4 regions of the Bradyrhizobium ingae genome follow, and region 2 is predicted to be linked to each of the others. Evidence: predicted binding sites of a transcription regulator. Region 2 holds the regulator's gene; each other region holds the start of a gene.
What was found. The regulator PhoB, encoded in region 2, activates phosphate uptake and scavenging genes when phosphate is short. The targets are predictions, from matches to a motif close to TGTCATNNANCTGTCAT.

Region 1: a site for PhoB is predicted at 1,598-1,614, ahead of ACV1FX_RS20890 (alpha-D-ribose 1-methylphosphonate 5-triphosphate diphosphatase). Genes of this name have one in related genera too.
Region 3: a site for PhoB is predicted at 1,774-1,790, ahead of ACV1FX_RS03680 (acetoacetate decarboxylase). Genes of this name have one in related genera too.
Region 4: a site for PhoB is predicted at 1,858-1,874, ahead of ACV1FX_RS34190 (DUF2794 domain-containing protein). Genes of this name have one in related genera too.

Annotation. Positions count from the first base shown of each region.
Region 1 covers NZ_JBVUBB010000014.1:19,306-23,513, reverse strand. The annotation lists gene phnG (phosphonate C-P lyase system protein PhnG) at 1-344, opposite strand, end outside; gene ACV1FX_RS20890 (alpha-D-ribose 1-methylphosphonate 5-triphosphate diphosphatase) at 362-1,531, opposite strand; gene phnF (phosphonate metabolism transcriptional regulator PhnF) at 1,725-2,483, shown strand; gene ACV1FX_RS20880 (ABC transporter ATP-binding protein) at 2,714-3,871, shown strand; gene ACV1FX_RS20875 (carbohydrate ABC transporter permease) at 3,957-4,208, shown strand, end outside.
Region 2 covers NZ_JBVUBB010000015.1:103,687-107,894, reverse strand. The annotation lists gene pstA (phosphate ABC transporter permease PstA) at 1-574, shown strand, start outside; gene pstB (phosphate ABC transporter ATP-binding protein PstB) at 571-1,389, shown strand; gene phoU (phosphate signaling complex protein PhoU) at 1,401-2,117, shown strand; gene phoB (phosphate regulon transcriptional regulator PhoB) at 2,132-2,839, shown strand; gene ACV1FX_RS21985 (GcrA family cell cycle regulator) at 2,923-3,435, opposite strand; gene ACV1FX_RS21980 (acetylornithine transaminase) at 3,893-4,208, shown strand, end outside.
Region 3 covers NZ_JBVUBB010000002.1:235,644-239,851, reverse strand. The annotation lists gene ACV1FX_RS03690 (acyl-CoA carboxylase subunit beta) at 1-458, shown strand, start outside; gene ACV1FX_RS03685 (patatin-like phospholipase family protein) at 557-1,732, opposite strand; gene ACV1FX_RS03680 (acetoacetate decarboxylase) at 1,962-2,738, shown strand; gene ACV1FX_RS03675 (MFS transporter) at 2,790-4,088, opposite strand; gene ACV1FX_RS03670 (acetyl-CoA C-acyltransferase) at 4,197-4,208, opposite strand, start outside.
Region 4 covers NZ_JBVUBB010000037.1:2,980-7,187, reverse strand. The annotation lists gene ACV1FX_RS34200 (Bax inhibitor-1/YccA family protein) at 1-544, shown strand, start outside; gene ACV1FX_RS34195 (GNAT family N-acetyltransferase) at 759-1,289, shown strand; gene ACV1FX_RS34190 (DUF2794 domain-containing protein) at 1,426-1,797, opposite strand; gene ACV1FX_RS34185 (DUF1223 domain-containing protein) at 2,382-3,155, opposite strand; gene acnA (aconitate hydratase AcnA) at 3,393-4,208, opposite strand, start outside.

The DNA of each region.
Region 1 (4,208 bases), on a different contig from region 2:
GCCTTGGTGACTTGATCGCGCTGCATTAGGCCATCAAAGAGCGCGGCAAGTGCCGCGCGGCGTTTGTTGCGACCGAGCACATAGGCGATGCCAATCTCGCCCGTCTCTATCTGTACCGTGCAGCGAGTCACGGTCGCTTCACCAAGATTGAAAACAGTGCCGGTGCGCCCGACCGCCCCCCGCAGCATGGCCGCGCCGTATTCTGGACGACGGATCCATTGGAATTTCGGACGGTCGATCGCCGACCAATGCCGCTCCAGTTCAGCGAGCGGCGCCTTGGCGAGCAACGTCATCCAATCTTGACGGGCACGCTGATCGCCGCAAGCAATTTGCCTCGAAGACATTCCCACTTCTCGCCGCTTCAGAGCACCTGCCTGCCGGCAGTCCATACCGCGCGCACAATCGGACCAGCCCGATCGGCTACGCGTATAAGATCGGCACGCTTTCCTGCCGCGATCTCGCCGCGATCGCCAAGCCCGAAGGTCTCAGCGGGGCGCAAGCTTCCGAGCGCCACCGCCTCGGCGAGAGTGGGGCCATCGGACTGACCCGCCAGGTGCCAGATGGCGCGCAGAATACTCGCTGGAATGTAGTCGGAGCTGATGATGTCTATGAGACCATCCCGCGCGAGCTCTCGCACCGAGACGTTTCCGATATGCGAGTGCCCAGCAACCAGATTGGGCCCACCGACGATGATTGTCATTCTGGCGGCGCGCGCCGCCTTCGCGGATTCCAAGGTAATCGGAAACTCAGAAATAGAAAGGCCGAATGCGACCGCCTCTGCGACGTGGGCGGCAGTAGTGTCGTCATGGCTGGCTAAGGGCAATCGCCGGGCACGGCAATGCGCGACGAGGCGGCGCCGGTTGTCTTGCGTGCAGTCGTCCGTGGTGGAGACGGCGATAATCGCCGCCTCGATCTCAGCTTCTGGCGTTTTCTTGCGCCGCTCGAGACGGCGGAAGCGCTCCGGGTCGCGCCGCGGCCCGTCATCCATGATCGTCACGAACCGAAGTTCGGAGCGGTCGGCATGGGCGAGAAAGAGGTCGAGGAGATCGGGATCGCGGGCGTCACAGCGCAGGTGGAGCAAGTGATCGGTCCTAAGCAATCGGTGCTGGCGCGCGTGGTCAAGGCCACCCAGCACAAGCGGCAGCAGGCGCCCCCTTTCCAGATCGCCCAGCGCCCCGACCACAAGGGAATCGAAAACCGTCGTGGTACCCGCCGCGCAAACTTGCACATCGTGCGCGATCGCGGCGCCGAGCGGATCCCAAGTCATGCTGGCACGGGGAAGAATCTGCTTTTCGAGGTGGTCGGTATGAACGTCAATCAAGCCTGGCAGCAGGTGATCACCTTCAAAATCGAGCGCGCCTGACGCAGTCGACTTACTGGTTGAGATGTCGGCGATCATCCCGTCGACAATCTGAACCGTTCCATTGACGCACGCCGACCGAGTCACGATCTTGGCATTGGTCAAGACAATTTCGGTGGATTGGAGAGCATCTTTTCGTCGTTGAATTGCAAAATTTGCCGTTTTGCTCATCGAAACCGCCTCTTTCCTGCCTTTTAAACCGGCTCGTCGTTGTATCAGTTCTTCAGGGGGCGGTGAGAGACTGTGCGATGACAAATAGTGTTACTTCGATGCACTTGTACCAATCTCTTCAATTCGATAGGCCGTGCCTGCCCTAATTTTGCCGGGCCGCGAAGCGCAATGCGAGGCCAACACGCGAGATCCGATGGCATCACCTAACGATGATACGCGAAAACCCACGCTACAACAGCGGCGCGGCGCGACCTCGCTGTGGCGGCTGGTCGAGCGGGCAATCGAACAGGAGATTCGTATTGGGACATGGATACCAGGCGACCGGCTGCCGACGGAATTTGAGCTAGCTGCCCGTTTCGATGTCCACCGCAACACCGTCCGGCATGCGCTTTCCTCTCTGCGTGCACGCAACGTCTTGAGAATCGAGCAGGGACGCGGCACGTTCGTCAAGGAGCGGATGGTGCGGCATCACATCGGGCCGACGTCGCGCTTGACTGCTGTCTTGCGCGATATTCACCGGGTCGGCGAACGGCGCTTCCTTACTTCTAGCCGGGTGCGAGCCGAAAGCGCCCTCGGCCGAGACCTCCAGCTTGACCGCAGCCATTTTACTCGCAAAGTGGACACGCTGACGATGGTGGACGGTCTCGCTATCGCCGTCGCGTCCAGCTATTTCCCGTTGCCACGTTTCGAAGGCATCGAGCACATCATCGTGGAAACCGGGAGCTTCACGGAAGCGTGGCGCCGGTACGGCGTCGATATCTATAAGCGTCAAGAGACCCGTATTTCGGCGATCGCGCTCTCTAAGCCGGATGCGGAATTGCTCGGTTTGCCGCGCCGCCAGCCGATCATTGAAGTGACTAACATCAATGTCGATGCCGATGGCACCCCGATTGTGCTATCGAGGATGCGTGTCGCCCCGCAGCATATGGAGCTGGTGGTCAAATTCGATTAGATCCGCTTACTCTCAAACCGCCGACCGCTTAGTTGGCTGCACTCCGGCGGCAGGGTTAGCACTTCCGGCGCAATTCCCGTGGTGTCAGCACTCCCCGCGCCTAACGTCACTGGTATGACCGGCGGAATTGTACCGATTCTGTCAGGCCGGCTTCATCGAGTCTCAATAGAGAGATCCAATCTACATGAGCGAGACGCCCATCGCGAAAGAGGGCGAGCAGGCCTAGGAACATGCGCAACATCCACCTCAATCACATTATGAAGTCCTTTGGTTCAACGCGAGTCCTTCGCGGGGTTTCGCTTGCGATCGAAGATGGGGAATTCGTGACGCTGCTGGGACCTTCGGGTTGCGGTAAGTCGACGCTTCTCAGGATTCTGGCGGGGTTGGAAGTGCAGGACAGTGGCTCGGTGGCGATCGGCGAGCGCTCGGTCGATGGCGTGCGGCCCAAGTTCCGGGATGTCGCCATGGTGTTCCAATCCTACGCGCTTTATCCCCACATGACGGTTGCGGCCAATCTGGCGCTGCCGCTGCGCATGCGGCGATTGAATGCTTGGCAAAGACTGCCGATCCTGGGGTGGGTCGTCCCGGGGACCCGGCGAGTGTCGTCAGAGATCGAGGAGGAAATCACCCGTATCGCCAAGGCGCTTGGTATCGGACATTTGCTTTCTCGAAAGCCTGGCCAGCTCTCGGGCGGCCAGCGTCAGCGCGTCGCCGTGGGCCGTGCCATGGTCCGCCATCCGGCCGTCTTCTTAATGGACGAGCCGCTCAGCAACCTCGACGCCAAGCTCCGGGTCCAGATGCGCGCTGAGATCAAGGACCTCCATCGTCGCCTCGGCGTCACGTTCGTCTACGTCACCCACGACCAAGCCGAGGCGATGACGCTCTCTGACCGCGTTGCGGTGATGCTCGACGGTGAACTGATCCAGGTCGCCCCACCCCAGGACATTTATGCCGATCCCGACGACCGCCGCGTCGCCGAATTTGTCGGAAGTCCCAAGATCAACCTTCTCGAGGGGGTGGTGCGCAAGCGCGGCTCAGTTGACGCTGCCGGCACTAGCTTCCATGTTCTATCCGATGCGCCGCCTGAGGCGCCGCTAGCGCTCGGAGTCCGTTCCGAAGCCTTCCACTTGTCCGAGTGCGGCGGCGTCAACGCACTGACTGGAACCGTCCGGCACATAGAGCACATGGGCTCCGATCTCTTCGTCCATCTTGCCGTCCCGGGAAGCGAGCATCCGGTCATCGCTCGGCTTCTGGCCGAACGGGCGCCGCATATTACTTCGGGTCAGACACTGCATCTTGGCGTCAAGCCGGAACGGCTTCTGCTGTTTGATGCCAAAGGCAAGCGCATCCGCCCGAACAACCGCAGAACGAAAACCTGCTTTGCATGAAGGAGCATGCCTAGTGGGCATCGTCGCTTCGACACTCGAGACTGAGGCTGATACCGCATCCGTCACACCGGCAGAGCGCAAAACGCTGCGTCACCAGCGGATCGCGGAGACGCTCGCCGCCTGGTCGCTGGCGGGCCCGGCGCTGATTCTGCTGGTCGCGCTATTCTTCTTGCCTGTCTTTGCCGTCTTCCTGATCGCGCTCACCGACTGGCAGTTCGGCGCTACCTCGCTTTCCTTCGTTGGCTTCGGCAATTTCAAGGAAGTCTTCGCCGACCAGGGCTTTCGCGCCTCCTTCCTCAATACCATCCTCTATGTGCTGATCGTCGTGCCCGGCACG
Region 2 (4,208 bases):
CTATCTCGCCGAATACGGCCGCAACGACAAGCTGACCTCGGTGATCCGCTTCATCAACGACATCCTTTTGTCTGCGCCCTCGATCATCATCGGCTTGTTCATCTATGGCGCGGTGGTGGTGCCGATGCGCGGCTTCTCGGCAATCGCCGGCGCGCTGGCGCTCGCCGTCATCGTGATCCCGGTGGTGCTGCGCACGACCGAGGACATGCTGCTGCTGGTGCCGAACGCGCTGCGCGAAGCGGCTTCCGCGCTCGGCCTGCCGCGCTCGCTGGTGATCAAGCGGATCGCCTACCGCGCGGCGCGCTCCGGCCTCATCACCGGCGTGCTGCTGGCGACTGCCCGCGTCGCCGGCGAGACCGCGCCGCTGCTCTTCACCGCGCTCTCGAACCAGTTCTTCAGCCTCAGCCTGAACAAGACGATGGCGAACCTGCCGGTGACCATCAACAATTTCGTGCAGAGCCCCTACGCCTACTGGAAGCAGCTGGCCTGGAGTGGGGCGCTGCTGATCACCCTGACCGTGCTTGCCCTGAACATTGGCGCGCGCATTCTAGGCGCCGAGAGGACTGCAAAATGAGCGATCTGTCCGTTTCCGTAAGTTCCACAGGGCGTCAGGCCTCGCCGATACTGCCCGAGGCTCCGGCCAAGGTGACGGTGCGCAACCTCAATTTCTATTACGGCGAGCACCACGCGCTGAAGAACATCAACATGACGCTCGGCACCAACCGCGTCACGGCGTTCATCGGCCCGTCCGGCTGCGGCAAGTCGACCCTGCTGCGCATCTTCAACCGGATGTATGACCTCTATCCGGGCCAGCGCGCCACCGGTCAACTCATGCTCGACCAGACCAATATCCTCGACTCCAAGCTCGACCTCAACCTGCTGCGAGCCCGGGTCGGCATGGTGTTCCAGAAGCCGACGCCGTTCCCGATGACGATCTACGAGAACATTGCCTTCGGCATCCGCCTTTACGAGAAGATCTCCAAGTCGGAGATGGACGACCGGGTCGAGAAGGCGCTGCGCGGCGGCGCGCTGTGGAACGAGGTCAAGGACAAGCTCAACGCCTCCGGCCTGTCGCTCTCCGGCGGCCAGCAGCAGCGTCTCTGCATCGCCCGCACCGTGGCGGTCCGTCCCGAGGTGATCCTGTTCGACGAGCCGTGCTCGGCGCTCGATCCGATCTCGACCGCCAAGGTTGAGGAACTGATCCAGGAGCTTGCCGAGAACTACACGATCGCGATCGTCACCCACAACATGCAGCAGGCGGCGCGCGTCTCCGACAAGACCGCCTTCATGTATCTCGGCGAGTTGATCGAGTTCGACGAGACCAGCAAGATCTTCACGTCGCCCAGCGACCGGCGTACCCAAGACTACATCACCGGCCGCTTCGGCTGAGGAGACAGGAAATGGCTTCTGAACATACCGCAAAGGCCTTCGACACCGACCTGCAGGAGCTCACGCGGCTCGTTGCGGAGATGGGCGGCCTTGCCGAGCGCATGATCGTCGATTCCGTCGATGCGCTGATCCGCCGTGACGTCGCGCTCGGCCAGCGCGTGGTGGCGACCGACGCCGAGATCGACGCGCTGCAGAAGAAGATCGAGGAGCGCGCCGTGCTCACGATCGCGCGCCGCCAGCCGATGGCGGTCGACCTGCGCGAGATCGTCGGCGCCATGCGCGTCGCGACCGATCTGGAGCGGATCGGCGATCTCGCCAAGAACATGGGCAAGCGCGTGGCCGCGCTCGAGACCGATTTCCATCCGCTGAAGCTGTTCCGCGGCCTGGAACACATGACCGACCTCGTGCAGCAGCAGGTCAAGTCGGTCCTCGACGCCTATGCCGCGCATGACCTGCCGGCGGCGATGATGGTGTGGAAGGGCGACGAGGAAGTCGACGCGATCTGCACCTCGCTGTTCCGCGAGCTCCTCACCTACATGATGGAGGATCCGCGTAACATCTCGTTCTGCATCCACCTGATGTTCTGCGCCAAGAACATCGAGCGGATCGGCGATCATGCGACCAACATCGCCGAAACCGTCTTCTACATGATCGAAGGTCAGGCCATCGCGGACAAGCGTCCGAAGGGCGACATGACCACCTTCGCCACGACTGTGCCGAACACTTAAGGAGCGACGACGCCATGGGCGCACGCATTCTGGTTGTTGAGGACGAGGAAGCGCTGACCGAGCTGTTGCGCTACAACCTCGAAGGCGACGGCTACGATGTCGAGACGGTGATGCGCGGCGACGACGCCGACACCCGCCTCAAGGAGCACATTCCGGACCTGATCGTGCTCGACTGGATGCTGCCGGGGTTGTCCGGCATCGAGCTGTGCCGCCGCCTGCGCACCCGTCCCGACACCAAGCAGCTCCCGATCATCATGCTTACCGCACGCGGCGAAGAGAGCGAGCGGGTGAGGGGACTTGCGACCGGTGCGGACGACTACATCGTCAAGCCGTTCTCGGTGCCGGAGCTCTTGGCACGCGTGAAAGGCCTTTTGCGGCGTGCGAGCCCAGAGCGGCTTGCGTCCATCCTCGCCTATGGCGACATCGAGCTCGACCGCGAGAAGCGCCGCGTCGCGCGCTCCGGGCGGCCGATCGACCTCGGTCCGACCGAATATCGCCTCCTGGAGTTCTTCCTGGAGCATCCCGGCCGCGTGTTCTCGCGCGAGCAGCTGCTCGACAGTGTCTGGGGCCGCGACATCTATATCGACGAGCGCACCGTCGACGTCCACATCGGGCGCCTGCGCAAGCTGCTCAATCTCGGCCGCGAGCAGGACCCGATCCGCACCGTCCGCGGCGCCGGCTACGCGCTGGATGATCGGTTTGCGAAGGCGGAACAGACGTAAAAAAAACGCGCCGGATAGCGCGCTGACATTCCTCGACCAGGCGTCCCGGCCTTGCGCCGGGACGTTGTCGTTTGTGGCTGAGCTCAGCGCGTGCCCGGCTTGGCCGGTGCGCGGCGGCGGTCGGCGGCCGGCTGGTAGGCAACGCGCGAATGCTGCGCGCAATAGGGCAGGCCCGAGAGCGATTTGCCGCCGCAGAAGAAGAAATCCGGGCTCGAGGGATCGCCGACCGGCCAGTGGCAGGTCGCCTCGTTGAGCTCGAGCAGCGACAGGCGCTGGCTCATCGGAACGACGTTGTCGTAGGTGATCGGATCGGGCTCGACCTCGACCTCGAAGGCCTGGGCGAGGGCGGTGTTGCCGCGGGAGATCGGGCGGCTCACCCGCATCATGTGCTGTGCGGGGCGCGCCTTGCGCGGCCGGGGAGCCGCCGAGGACGGGCTCTTGGCGCGGCCGGACAGGCCCAGCCGGTGCACCTTGCCGATTACGGCGTTGCGCGTCACGTTCCCGAGCTCGGCAGCGATCTGGCTGGCCGAAAGCCCGGCTTCCCAGAGCTTTTTCAATTGCTCGACGCGATCGTCGGACCAGGTCAAAACCGTCATTGCACCCTTCCCCTCGCCGCGCACCCTCAATCCTTGGGGCCGCGTGGCGATGTCTAAGCTTCGAAAAACCCGTGCCATCAGAATCCCTTAAGGCTCGCCGGGCGCGAAAAACGCACCTGAACGTTACGCCGGTACAAGAGGACTCAGAGGATCAGAACTGCTGCACGAGATGTCGTATCTGACGGGGGAAACGCTACAATATGGCGTGACTCCCGCGCAAGAGTCTGCGGCTCCGCGTCCACATGTTCCGTCGCTAAAAGAACTTAAAATCGCCACCGCAAGACTACGGATCGCGTGCCTTGCAGGGCCTTCTGGCGGCATTGACAGCGGTTTTTCCAGGCATAAAATAGTGACACGTGCCGCCCTTAAAAGGCGGCACGTTTCGTTTTCCGGGCAGGTCAATGATGCGCTGCGCAAGGCAGTCTCGTGAGCCGGCCTCAACATCCAAGTGACCGCCATGAACAAGAGCGCCGCGACGCATCTGCTTCCCGTTTTCGCCAGGGCCGAGCTCGGCTTCGAGCGCGGCGAAGGCTGCTGGCTGGTCGCGACAAACGGGGAGCGCTATCTCGATTTTACATCGGGTGTCGCTGTGAATGCGCTGGGCCATGCGCACCCCGCCCTGGTCAAGGCTCTGCAGGAGCAGGCCACGAAGCTCTGGCACATGTCGAACCTGTTTCAGAGCCCGGATGGCGAGAAGCTCGCCATCCGGCTCTGCAACGAGAGCTTTGCGGACTTCGTGTTCTTCTGCAATTCCGGCGCCGAGGCGATGGAAT
Region 3 (4,208 bases), on a different contig from region 2:
ATTGCCCGGGCTTCATGATCGGGCTGGACGCCGAGAAGGCGGCCACGATCCGCCACGGCGTGCGCGCCATGGCCGCGGTCAACCAGACCACAGTGCCCTGGTGCACGGTGATCCTGCGCAACGCGTTTGGGGTAGCCGGCGTCGTGCATCAACCGGCCGATCGCTTCTCGATCCGCTATGCCTGGCCGTCGGCCTATTGGGGCTCGCTGCCCCTCGAAGGCGGCATCGAGGCGGCCTATCGCGCCGACATCGACGCGGCCGAGGACAAGGCGGCGAAGCTGAAGGAGATAGAGGAGCGCCTCAACAAGCTGCGCTCGCCGTTCCGCTCGGCCGAAAAGTTCTGGGTCGAGGAGATCATCGACCCCCGCAAGACAAGATCGCTGCTGTGCGAGTTCGCGCGGCTCGCGGAGCCGCTCAGGACGCCGGGGCCGCCGGCGAACATGACGATCAGGCCGTAGCTCGGCTGTCATTGCGAGCGAAGCGAAGCAACCCAGACTGTCTCCGCGGAAGGATTCTGGATTGCTTCGCTGCGCTCGCAATGACGAGGTGGAGACAACTACGCGCTCTCGGTCTCCCGGTGCACGTCGTGCACGACGAGGCCCATGCCTTCGTCGGGCATCTTGATCCAGTCGCGACGCTTCAGCGTGCGCTTGGTGTCCTCGTAGCCGCTCGTCCAGTGCTCGCGCATCGAGGTGCCGGAGAATTCGTGATCCTTGGCGTCGCCCTCATAGGCCTTCTGCTGATAGATCAGATGCAGGATCGCGATCTCCGGCATGTTGCGCAGGCTCGTCTTGAGATTGCGCTCCTCCTCGGACAATTGTTCGTCGGGAAGCTTCGCCAGCGCCTTGTAGAGCAGGACCTTCAGATTATGCGTCCGGCGATAGACGTCGGTGTTGTGGCGCGTGCGCGAGGAATACATGATGTCCTTGTGGCGGGCCATCACGTCCTGGATCGAGCGCGGCAGCACGCCGCGCGCGCTGAACAGGTCGACCTGGAACACGAGCGAGTTGAGATCGTCCTCCTGGTCGAGCAGATGCTGGAGCGGCGTGTTGGAGACGATGCCGCCGTCCCAGAAGTGATCGGTGCCGATCCTGACCATGGGCAGCGCCGGCGGAAGGGCGCCGGAGGCCATGACGTGCTCGGGCTCGATCTCGTCGTGAGCGTTATCGAAATAGATGAAGTTGCCGGACAGCACATTCACCGCGCCGACCGCGAAGCGGATCTTCTTTTCGTTGATCAGGTCGAAGTCGACGAGCTCGCGCAGGCTCTCGCGCAATGGGGCCGTGTCGTAATAGCTCGTTGCGGTCCTGGCCCCGACCGGGCTGAACCACGGATTGACGTGGTGCGGGGTGAAGAAGCCAGGTTGGCCCAGCGCCGAAGTCATCCACGCGCTGTGGAGGTTGCGCCATTGGCGGAAGACGTCGCCGTCAGGCGTATAGTGCCAGATCTTGCGGTTGGTGATGCGCTCCCAGAAAATGCGGAGCTGATCGAGCCGCTTCTCCGGCTTGTTGCCGGCGATGATGGCGGAGTTGATCGCACCGATCGAGACGCCGCAGACCCAGTCCGGCTCGATGCCGGCCTCGTGCAGCGCCTGATAGACGCCGGCCTGATAGGCGCCGAGCGCGCCGCCGCCTTGCAGCACCAGCGCGACCCGATCGCAGCGCTCGGGGCGCCAGCCCCGCGAGGGCGGCTGATGTGTCTGATATGCCGGTTGCGACGTGCGGGCGTCCATGGCGCTGCCTCCCTGCCTCACCTGGACGATTGCGCCCCGCAATGACGTCGTGATGACAAGTCAGGTGCCAACGCATCACTCGCATGCGGATCAACCGGGCGGGGGAATGGCCGCAGGTCGCGCTCCCGACCGAAATCCTTCACATCACAGTCAATGAAGACCGTTAGCAATTGATCACAAGGCTCGATTGCCGGAACGGGCGTCACAGAGAGCACACGGGAGAGCTGCGATGCGAAAGGAAGACGTGCTGAGGCTTCCGTCCATGCCGGCTGCCGGACCGAGCTATCCGGCGGGTCCCTATCGCTTCGTCAACCGCGAATTCCTGGTCATCACCTACGAGACCGATCCTGATCTGATCCGCGCCGGCCTGCCTGAGCCGCTGGAGCCGATCGACCAGCCGATCGTGCATTACGAATGGATCAGGATGCCGGATTCCTCCGGCTTCGGCAGCTACACCGAGTCTGGCCTGGTGATCCCCGCGCGCCTGCACGGCGAGGAGGTGAACTTCGTCTCCCAGATGTATCTCGACGACGACCCACCGATCGCTGCGGGGCGCGAAATCTGGGGCTTTCCCAAGAAGTACGCCCATCCCAAGCTCGAGATCGTCAAGGATACCCTGACCGGCACGCTGGAATATGCCGGTCAGCTCGTCGCCATGGGGACGATGGGCTACAAGCACGAGAGCATGGCCGGCAACGGCGATCTCACCCGCGCGACGCTGTCGAAGACGCAGATCAATCTGAAGATGATCCCTGGCGTCGACGGCCATCTCGAGGTCTGCCAACTCGTCGCGATCAACCTCACCGACATCGTCCCGAAGGGCTCCTGGATGGGGCCCGGTCGGCTTCACCTCGTGCCCCACGTCAACGCGCCGGTTGCGGATTTCCCCGTCCGCCGGGTGATCGGCGCGCATCACTACATCGCCGACCTGACGCTGCCGTTCGGCCGCGTCGTGCACGATTACGTCCAGGAAGCCGCGGCGGCCACGAGTCTCGCGGCGGAGTAGGGGGGGCCCACGCGCAGGCTCCGGCGGATGGCATGGGCCGCCCGCCCACCACTACTTGCCGGCTGCCAGCGCCATCGCGGGCTTCGGCTGGCGCGCGAGCGCCAGCACGATCAGCGAAGCGAAGATGCAGAGCGCGCCGGCGATGAAGAAGGCAGGCAGGTAGCTCGCCAGCAGCGTTCGCGACAGGCCGGCGCCAAAGGCGGCGGTGCCGGCGCCGAGCTGGTGGCCGGCAAAGATCCAGCCGAACACCAGATTGGCGCGCTCCGGTCCGAACTTCTGCGCTGTCAGCCGTACCGTCGGCGGCACCGTGGCGATCCAGTCGAGTCCGTAGAACATTGCGAAGATAGACAGGCCGTAGAAGGAGAAGTCGCTGAACGGCAGGAACACTAGCGAGAGCCCGCGCAGGCCGTAGTACCAGAACAGGAGGTAGCGGTTGTCGTAACGGTCGGAGAGCCAACCCGACATGATGGTGCCGAAGAAGTCGAAGATGCCCATCGCAGCTAACAGGCTCGCCGCCTGCACCTGCGGGATGCCGTAATCAAGACACATCGGGATCAGGTGCACCTGGACGAGGCCGTTGGTGGAGGCACCGCAGACGAAGAAGGTCGCAAACAGGATCCAGAACGCGCGCGACGTCGAGACGTCGCGCAGCGTGCCGAGCGCAACGGCTGTGATCGGCGCGTGACTCACGGGCGGGGCGGGCAGCGGCTCGGTGCCCTCATCGCCGAACGGGCGCAGGCCAACATCACTGGGGCGGTCGCACATCGCGAGCGCCACCGCGGTCGCGGAGACGCCCAGCATGACGCAGACGAAGGAGAGCGCGAGGCGCCAGCCGAAGCGCTCGGTCAGGCTCGCGAGCAAGGGCAGGAACACGAGCTGTCCCGTGGCGACGCTCGCGGTCATGATGCCGATGACGAGGCCGCGCCGCGCGGCAAACCACCGCGTGGCGATCGTGGCACCCAGCACCAGTGCAGTCATGCCGGTGCCGATGCCGATCACGACGCCCCACAGCAGCATGAGCTGCCAGACCTTAGTCATCCCGAGCGAAGCAACCAGCGCCGAGACGACGATAAGCTGCGCCGTCAGCGTCACGTTGCGCAGGCCGTAGCGGTTGAGCAGGGCGGCTGCGAACGGCGCCATCAGGCCGAACAGAATGAAACGGATCGAGAGCGCGGAGGAAATTTCCGCAGTGCTCCAGCCGAACTCCTTTTGGAGGGGGACGATGAATACGCCGGGCGCGCCGACAGTGCCGGCGCTGATCAGCGCGGCGAGGAAGGTCACGCCGACCATCACCCAGCCGTAGTGGATGTTGTGGCGGCCGAGCACCGCCGCGAGCGAGTTAGAGATCATTGAGCCCCACGTTGGTTAGAAATCTGCGTAGTCTGTTTCAGGTTGCCATCCTGTCACGGATCGCGCGTGTCTAAAATGACAGACTTCCCTTATTTTCGGACACCGGCGTTAGTGCGCAAG
Region 4 (4,208 bases), on a different contig from region 2:
GAGCCCGCTGAAATGGCTGTTCATCCTGGCCCCGCTCGCCATGGTGTTCGTGATCTCGGCCGGCATCAACCGCCTGGCCCCCTCGACCGCCCAGATCCTGTTCTGGGTGTTCTCGGCGCTGATGGGCGTCTCGCTGTCCTCGATCTTCCTGGTGTTCACGCACACCTCGATCGTGCGGGTGTTCTTCATCACCGCGGCCACCTTCGGCGCGCTGAGCCTCTACGGCTACACTACCAAGCGTGACATGACCGGGATAGGATCGTTCCTGTTCATGGGCCTGATCGGCATCATCATCGCCAGCCTGGTCAACCTGTTCCTGGCGAGCTCGGCGCTGCAGTTCATCGTGTCGGTCGGCGGCGTGCTGGTGTTCGCGGGCCTCACTGCCTGGGACACCCAGCGGCTGAAGAACGACTACATCTACGGCTACGCCTCGGCCGGCGGTGACATTGCCGAACGCGCGGCGATCACCGGCGCGCTGTCGCTGTACCTGAACTTCATCAACCTGTTCACGCTGCTGCTGCAGCTCCTCGGCCAGCGCGACTAAGCGCCGAGACGAGAGAACGACATGAGCCCCGGCCGCAAGGCCGGGGTTTTTGTTTGCCCGCCTGCATCCGCAAGTCCCGTCATTGCGGGCGCAGCGAAGCAATCCAGAGCCCCTCCGCGGATGCATTTCTGGATTGCTTCGCTTCGCTCGCAATGACGCTGTGAAACCCCCGGGACCTCTTCCAGCGACGATGTGGAGGCCCTAAGCTGCCGCCATGTCCGCACCTGAAATCAGGCCTACAACCGAGGCCGACCTGCCCGCCATCACCGCCATCTACGAGCACGCCGTGCGCCACGGCACGGCGACCTTCGAGCTCGAACCGCCCGACCTCGCCGAGATGACGCGCCGCTACCGCGCGCTGGCGGATGGCGGCTACCCCTATTTCGTCGCCGTGCTCGATGGCCGCATCGCCGGCTACGCCTATGCCGGCGCCTACCGGCCGCGGCCGGCTTATCGCTTCACGGTCGAGAATTCGATTTATCTCGAGCCGTCGTTCCATCGCCGCGGCATCGGCTCGGCGCTGTTGCAGCGGCTGCTCGTCGAATGCGAGGCACGCGGCTTCCGCCAGATGATCGCGGTGATCGGCGATTCCGCCAATGCCGGCTCGATCGGCGTGCACACCAGGGCCGGCTTCAAGATGATCGGCACGCATCCCAATGTCGGCCTGAAGTTTGGCCGCTGGCTGGACACGGTGATGATGCAGCGCGACCTCGGCGAGGGCGCAACGAGCGTTCCGGAGAAGTAGGCCCGGATTCGTAGGTGGGCAAAGCGGAACGTGCCCACCTCTTGTGTCAAAAATCCGAGAGACAGACGTGGTCAGCACGGCGCAAGAGCGCCTTTGCCCAACCTACGCAGCGACGCTACGGCGGCCGCACGACGGGCTACACCACCGCGAGCTTCCGATCGATCACTAGCAACACGCGCTCGAGCTCATGGCCGCGGCGCAGGATCAGGCCGGTCGCCGAGATCACGCTGTACATGCCCTGCTTGCGCGCGAGCCGCGGGTCTTTCTCGATGCGGTAGATCGGCACTTCGGAGGCGCGGCGATAGACCGAGAACACGGCCCGGTCCTTCAGGAAATCGATGGCATAGTCGCGCCACTCGCCGTCGGCGACCATGCGGCCATAGAGATTGAGGATGCGATGCAATTCGAGGCGGTTGAAGGTCACCCGGCTCGGCTGGGAACTCGCAGCGGCGCCTCGCGCCACTGCGCGCTGCTCGCTCGGATCGGCATCCTCCGGCACCAAACTCATGCGAAGCGCCTCCTGTGGCGTTGGTGACCGGCGGGCGCGAAACCGTCCCGTCCGCGGATCATGACAATTGCATGATTGCGCCAACCGCGGCCGGCCGCAAGGGGCGCCAACCGCGCGGGTGCACATCGCACCGCAAACACACCTCCAGGCTGTGGAACCCGCGCGCGGCATACCGTCACGGGATCGTTAGCAGGAATCATAGTCTCGCCGCTTTTCCGCCTAGCGCCTGCCGCCCTGCACTGCGAAAAGATTCGTGTGCGTTGGCCCGGTCCTTTCGGTTCCGGATTCCTCAGCCCCCAGCCCCCCGGGGTCGTCGGGATCGGGCCTGTTCGCACGAAGGAAGGACCAACGAGAGTTGGTCCTTTTTTGTTGCGCCAAGTTGATTTGCCGGCCCGCTCTCCCCGCGCCTCCAGTTTCTCCCCCTCATCCTGACGAATCTGCGCAGCAGGCCTAGCCACACCTCCGGAGCCTTTCATGGTTCACGCGGCGATACGAAGCATCGTCCGCTGGACGCGCGCGAGACTGCGCTCCTCGCCATGAGGAATGGCGGCGGTGCTCGTTACGAAAAATTCGAAGCTACGAGATCAGTGCAGCGAGGTGTACGCGGCGCCCAGCATCGGGCCCGGCTTCTCGCGGCTGCCATCCTGGACATAGACCACGGCGCCATCGACACCCTCGCGCGTGAGGTTCTCCAGCGGCACGGTCCAGCTTTCCGGAGTGCCGTTCCAGTCGCCGACTTTCAGCAGGTTGCGCACCACGTTGTGATAGGTGATCTGCTGCCCGCGATTTTCGCCGCGGCTGATCGAGATCGGCACCGCCTTGGTGATCGAGCAGATCCAGACCTCGCCATGCGAGACCGCCGCCTCCTTGCTCGCAGCCACCGAGACGTTGAGCTGCTTGCCGGCGAGCGACATCGACACCGGCACGCTCATCACGGTGTCGGCCTTGGCGGTCTTTGCGATCGCACTCTCGATGCCGGCGCGGTCGCTGCCGATGACATGCTCAGAGCCGTTGACCACGACCTGCGGCGTATAGACCTCGCGGTCGCCGCGCATCCGCGAATAGGCGCGCTGCCGCGCCGAGAAGCGGGAATCCGCCAGCGTGTCCTTCCAGCCGAGATAGTCCCAGTAATCGATCGGCATGCTCAGCGCGATGATCGAGGGATCGTTGGAGAGCTCGCCGATGATCTTGTCGGCGGGCGGACAGGACGAGCAGCCCTGCGACGTGAACAGCTCGACCACCGCGCGGGGATCGGCGTAGGCGGGACGGATGACCGCGATGATTGCGCAGACCCCAAGTGCACTCGACCAGATCGCACCGGACCATCGCGAAATCAGATTAGAGGCCATCATTGTCATGTTGAACGCCGCACACCTTGGCTGATGTCGAGGGGAAATCCTGTCGCCGGCTGGTCACCGTAGTCTTACGGACAAATCCTCCGCGCGCGGTACGCTCCGCACCGCCCGAGACGAAGATGTTTCGCCGGACGCGCCCATCTGGAACATACCACAAACGAACGAAGGCGGCTCTTGATAGGCCGCCTTCGCTTAACGTTCTACTCACTTCGCAGTGAGCCATCGTTCACAAATCCGCGCTTACGCCGCGAGTTTGCGCAGCACGTAGTGCAGGATACCGCCGTTGCGATAGTAGTCGAGCTCGTCCAGCGTATCGATGCGGCACAGCAGCGAAACGCGCTGCAGCGAGCCGTCGGCCGAGACGATCTCGGCAGTCAGCTTCTGGCGCGGCTTCAAATCGCCGACGAGACCGCGCAGCGTGACCTTCTCGTCGCCCTTCAGACCGAGCGACTGCCAGGACGTGCCTTCCTCGAAGGTGAGCGGCAGCACGCCCATGCCGACCAGGTTGGAGCGATGGATGCGCTCGAAGCTCTGGCAGATCACGGCGCGAACGCCGAGCAGACGCGTGCCCTTTGCGGCCCAGTCGCGCGAGGAGCCGTTGCCATATTCGGCGCCGGCGAACACCACCAGCGGGACCTGCTCCTGCTGGTATCTCATCGCGGCATCGTAGATCGACATCTGCTCGCCGTCGGGCCAGTGCTTGGTGAGACCGCCTTCCGGAATGTTGCCGTCGGCGCCCTTGAGCATGAAGTTCTTGATGCGGATGTTGGCGAAGGTGCCGCGCATCATCACTTCATGGTTGCCGCGCCGCGTGCCGTACTGGTTGAAGTCGGCGGGGCGCACCTGACGCTCGCTGAGATACTTGCCGGCCGGAGAGGTCAGCTTGATCGAACCCGCCGGCGAGATGTGGTCGGTGGTGATCTTGTCGCCGAACATGGCGAGGACGCGCGCCTCGACGATATCCGTGACCGGCTCCGGCTCCTTCTTCATGCCATCGAAATAGGGCGGGTTCTGCACATAGGTCGAGCTCATGTTCCAGCGATAGGTCTCGCTCTC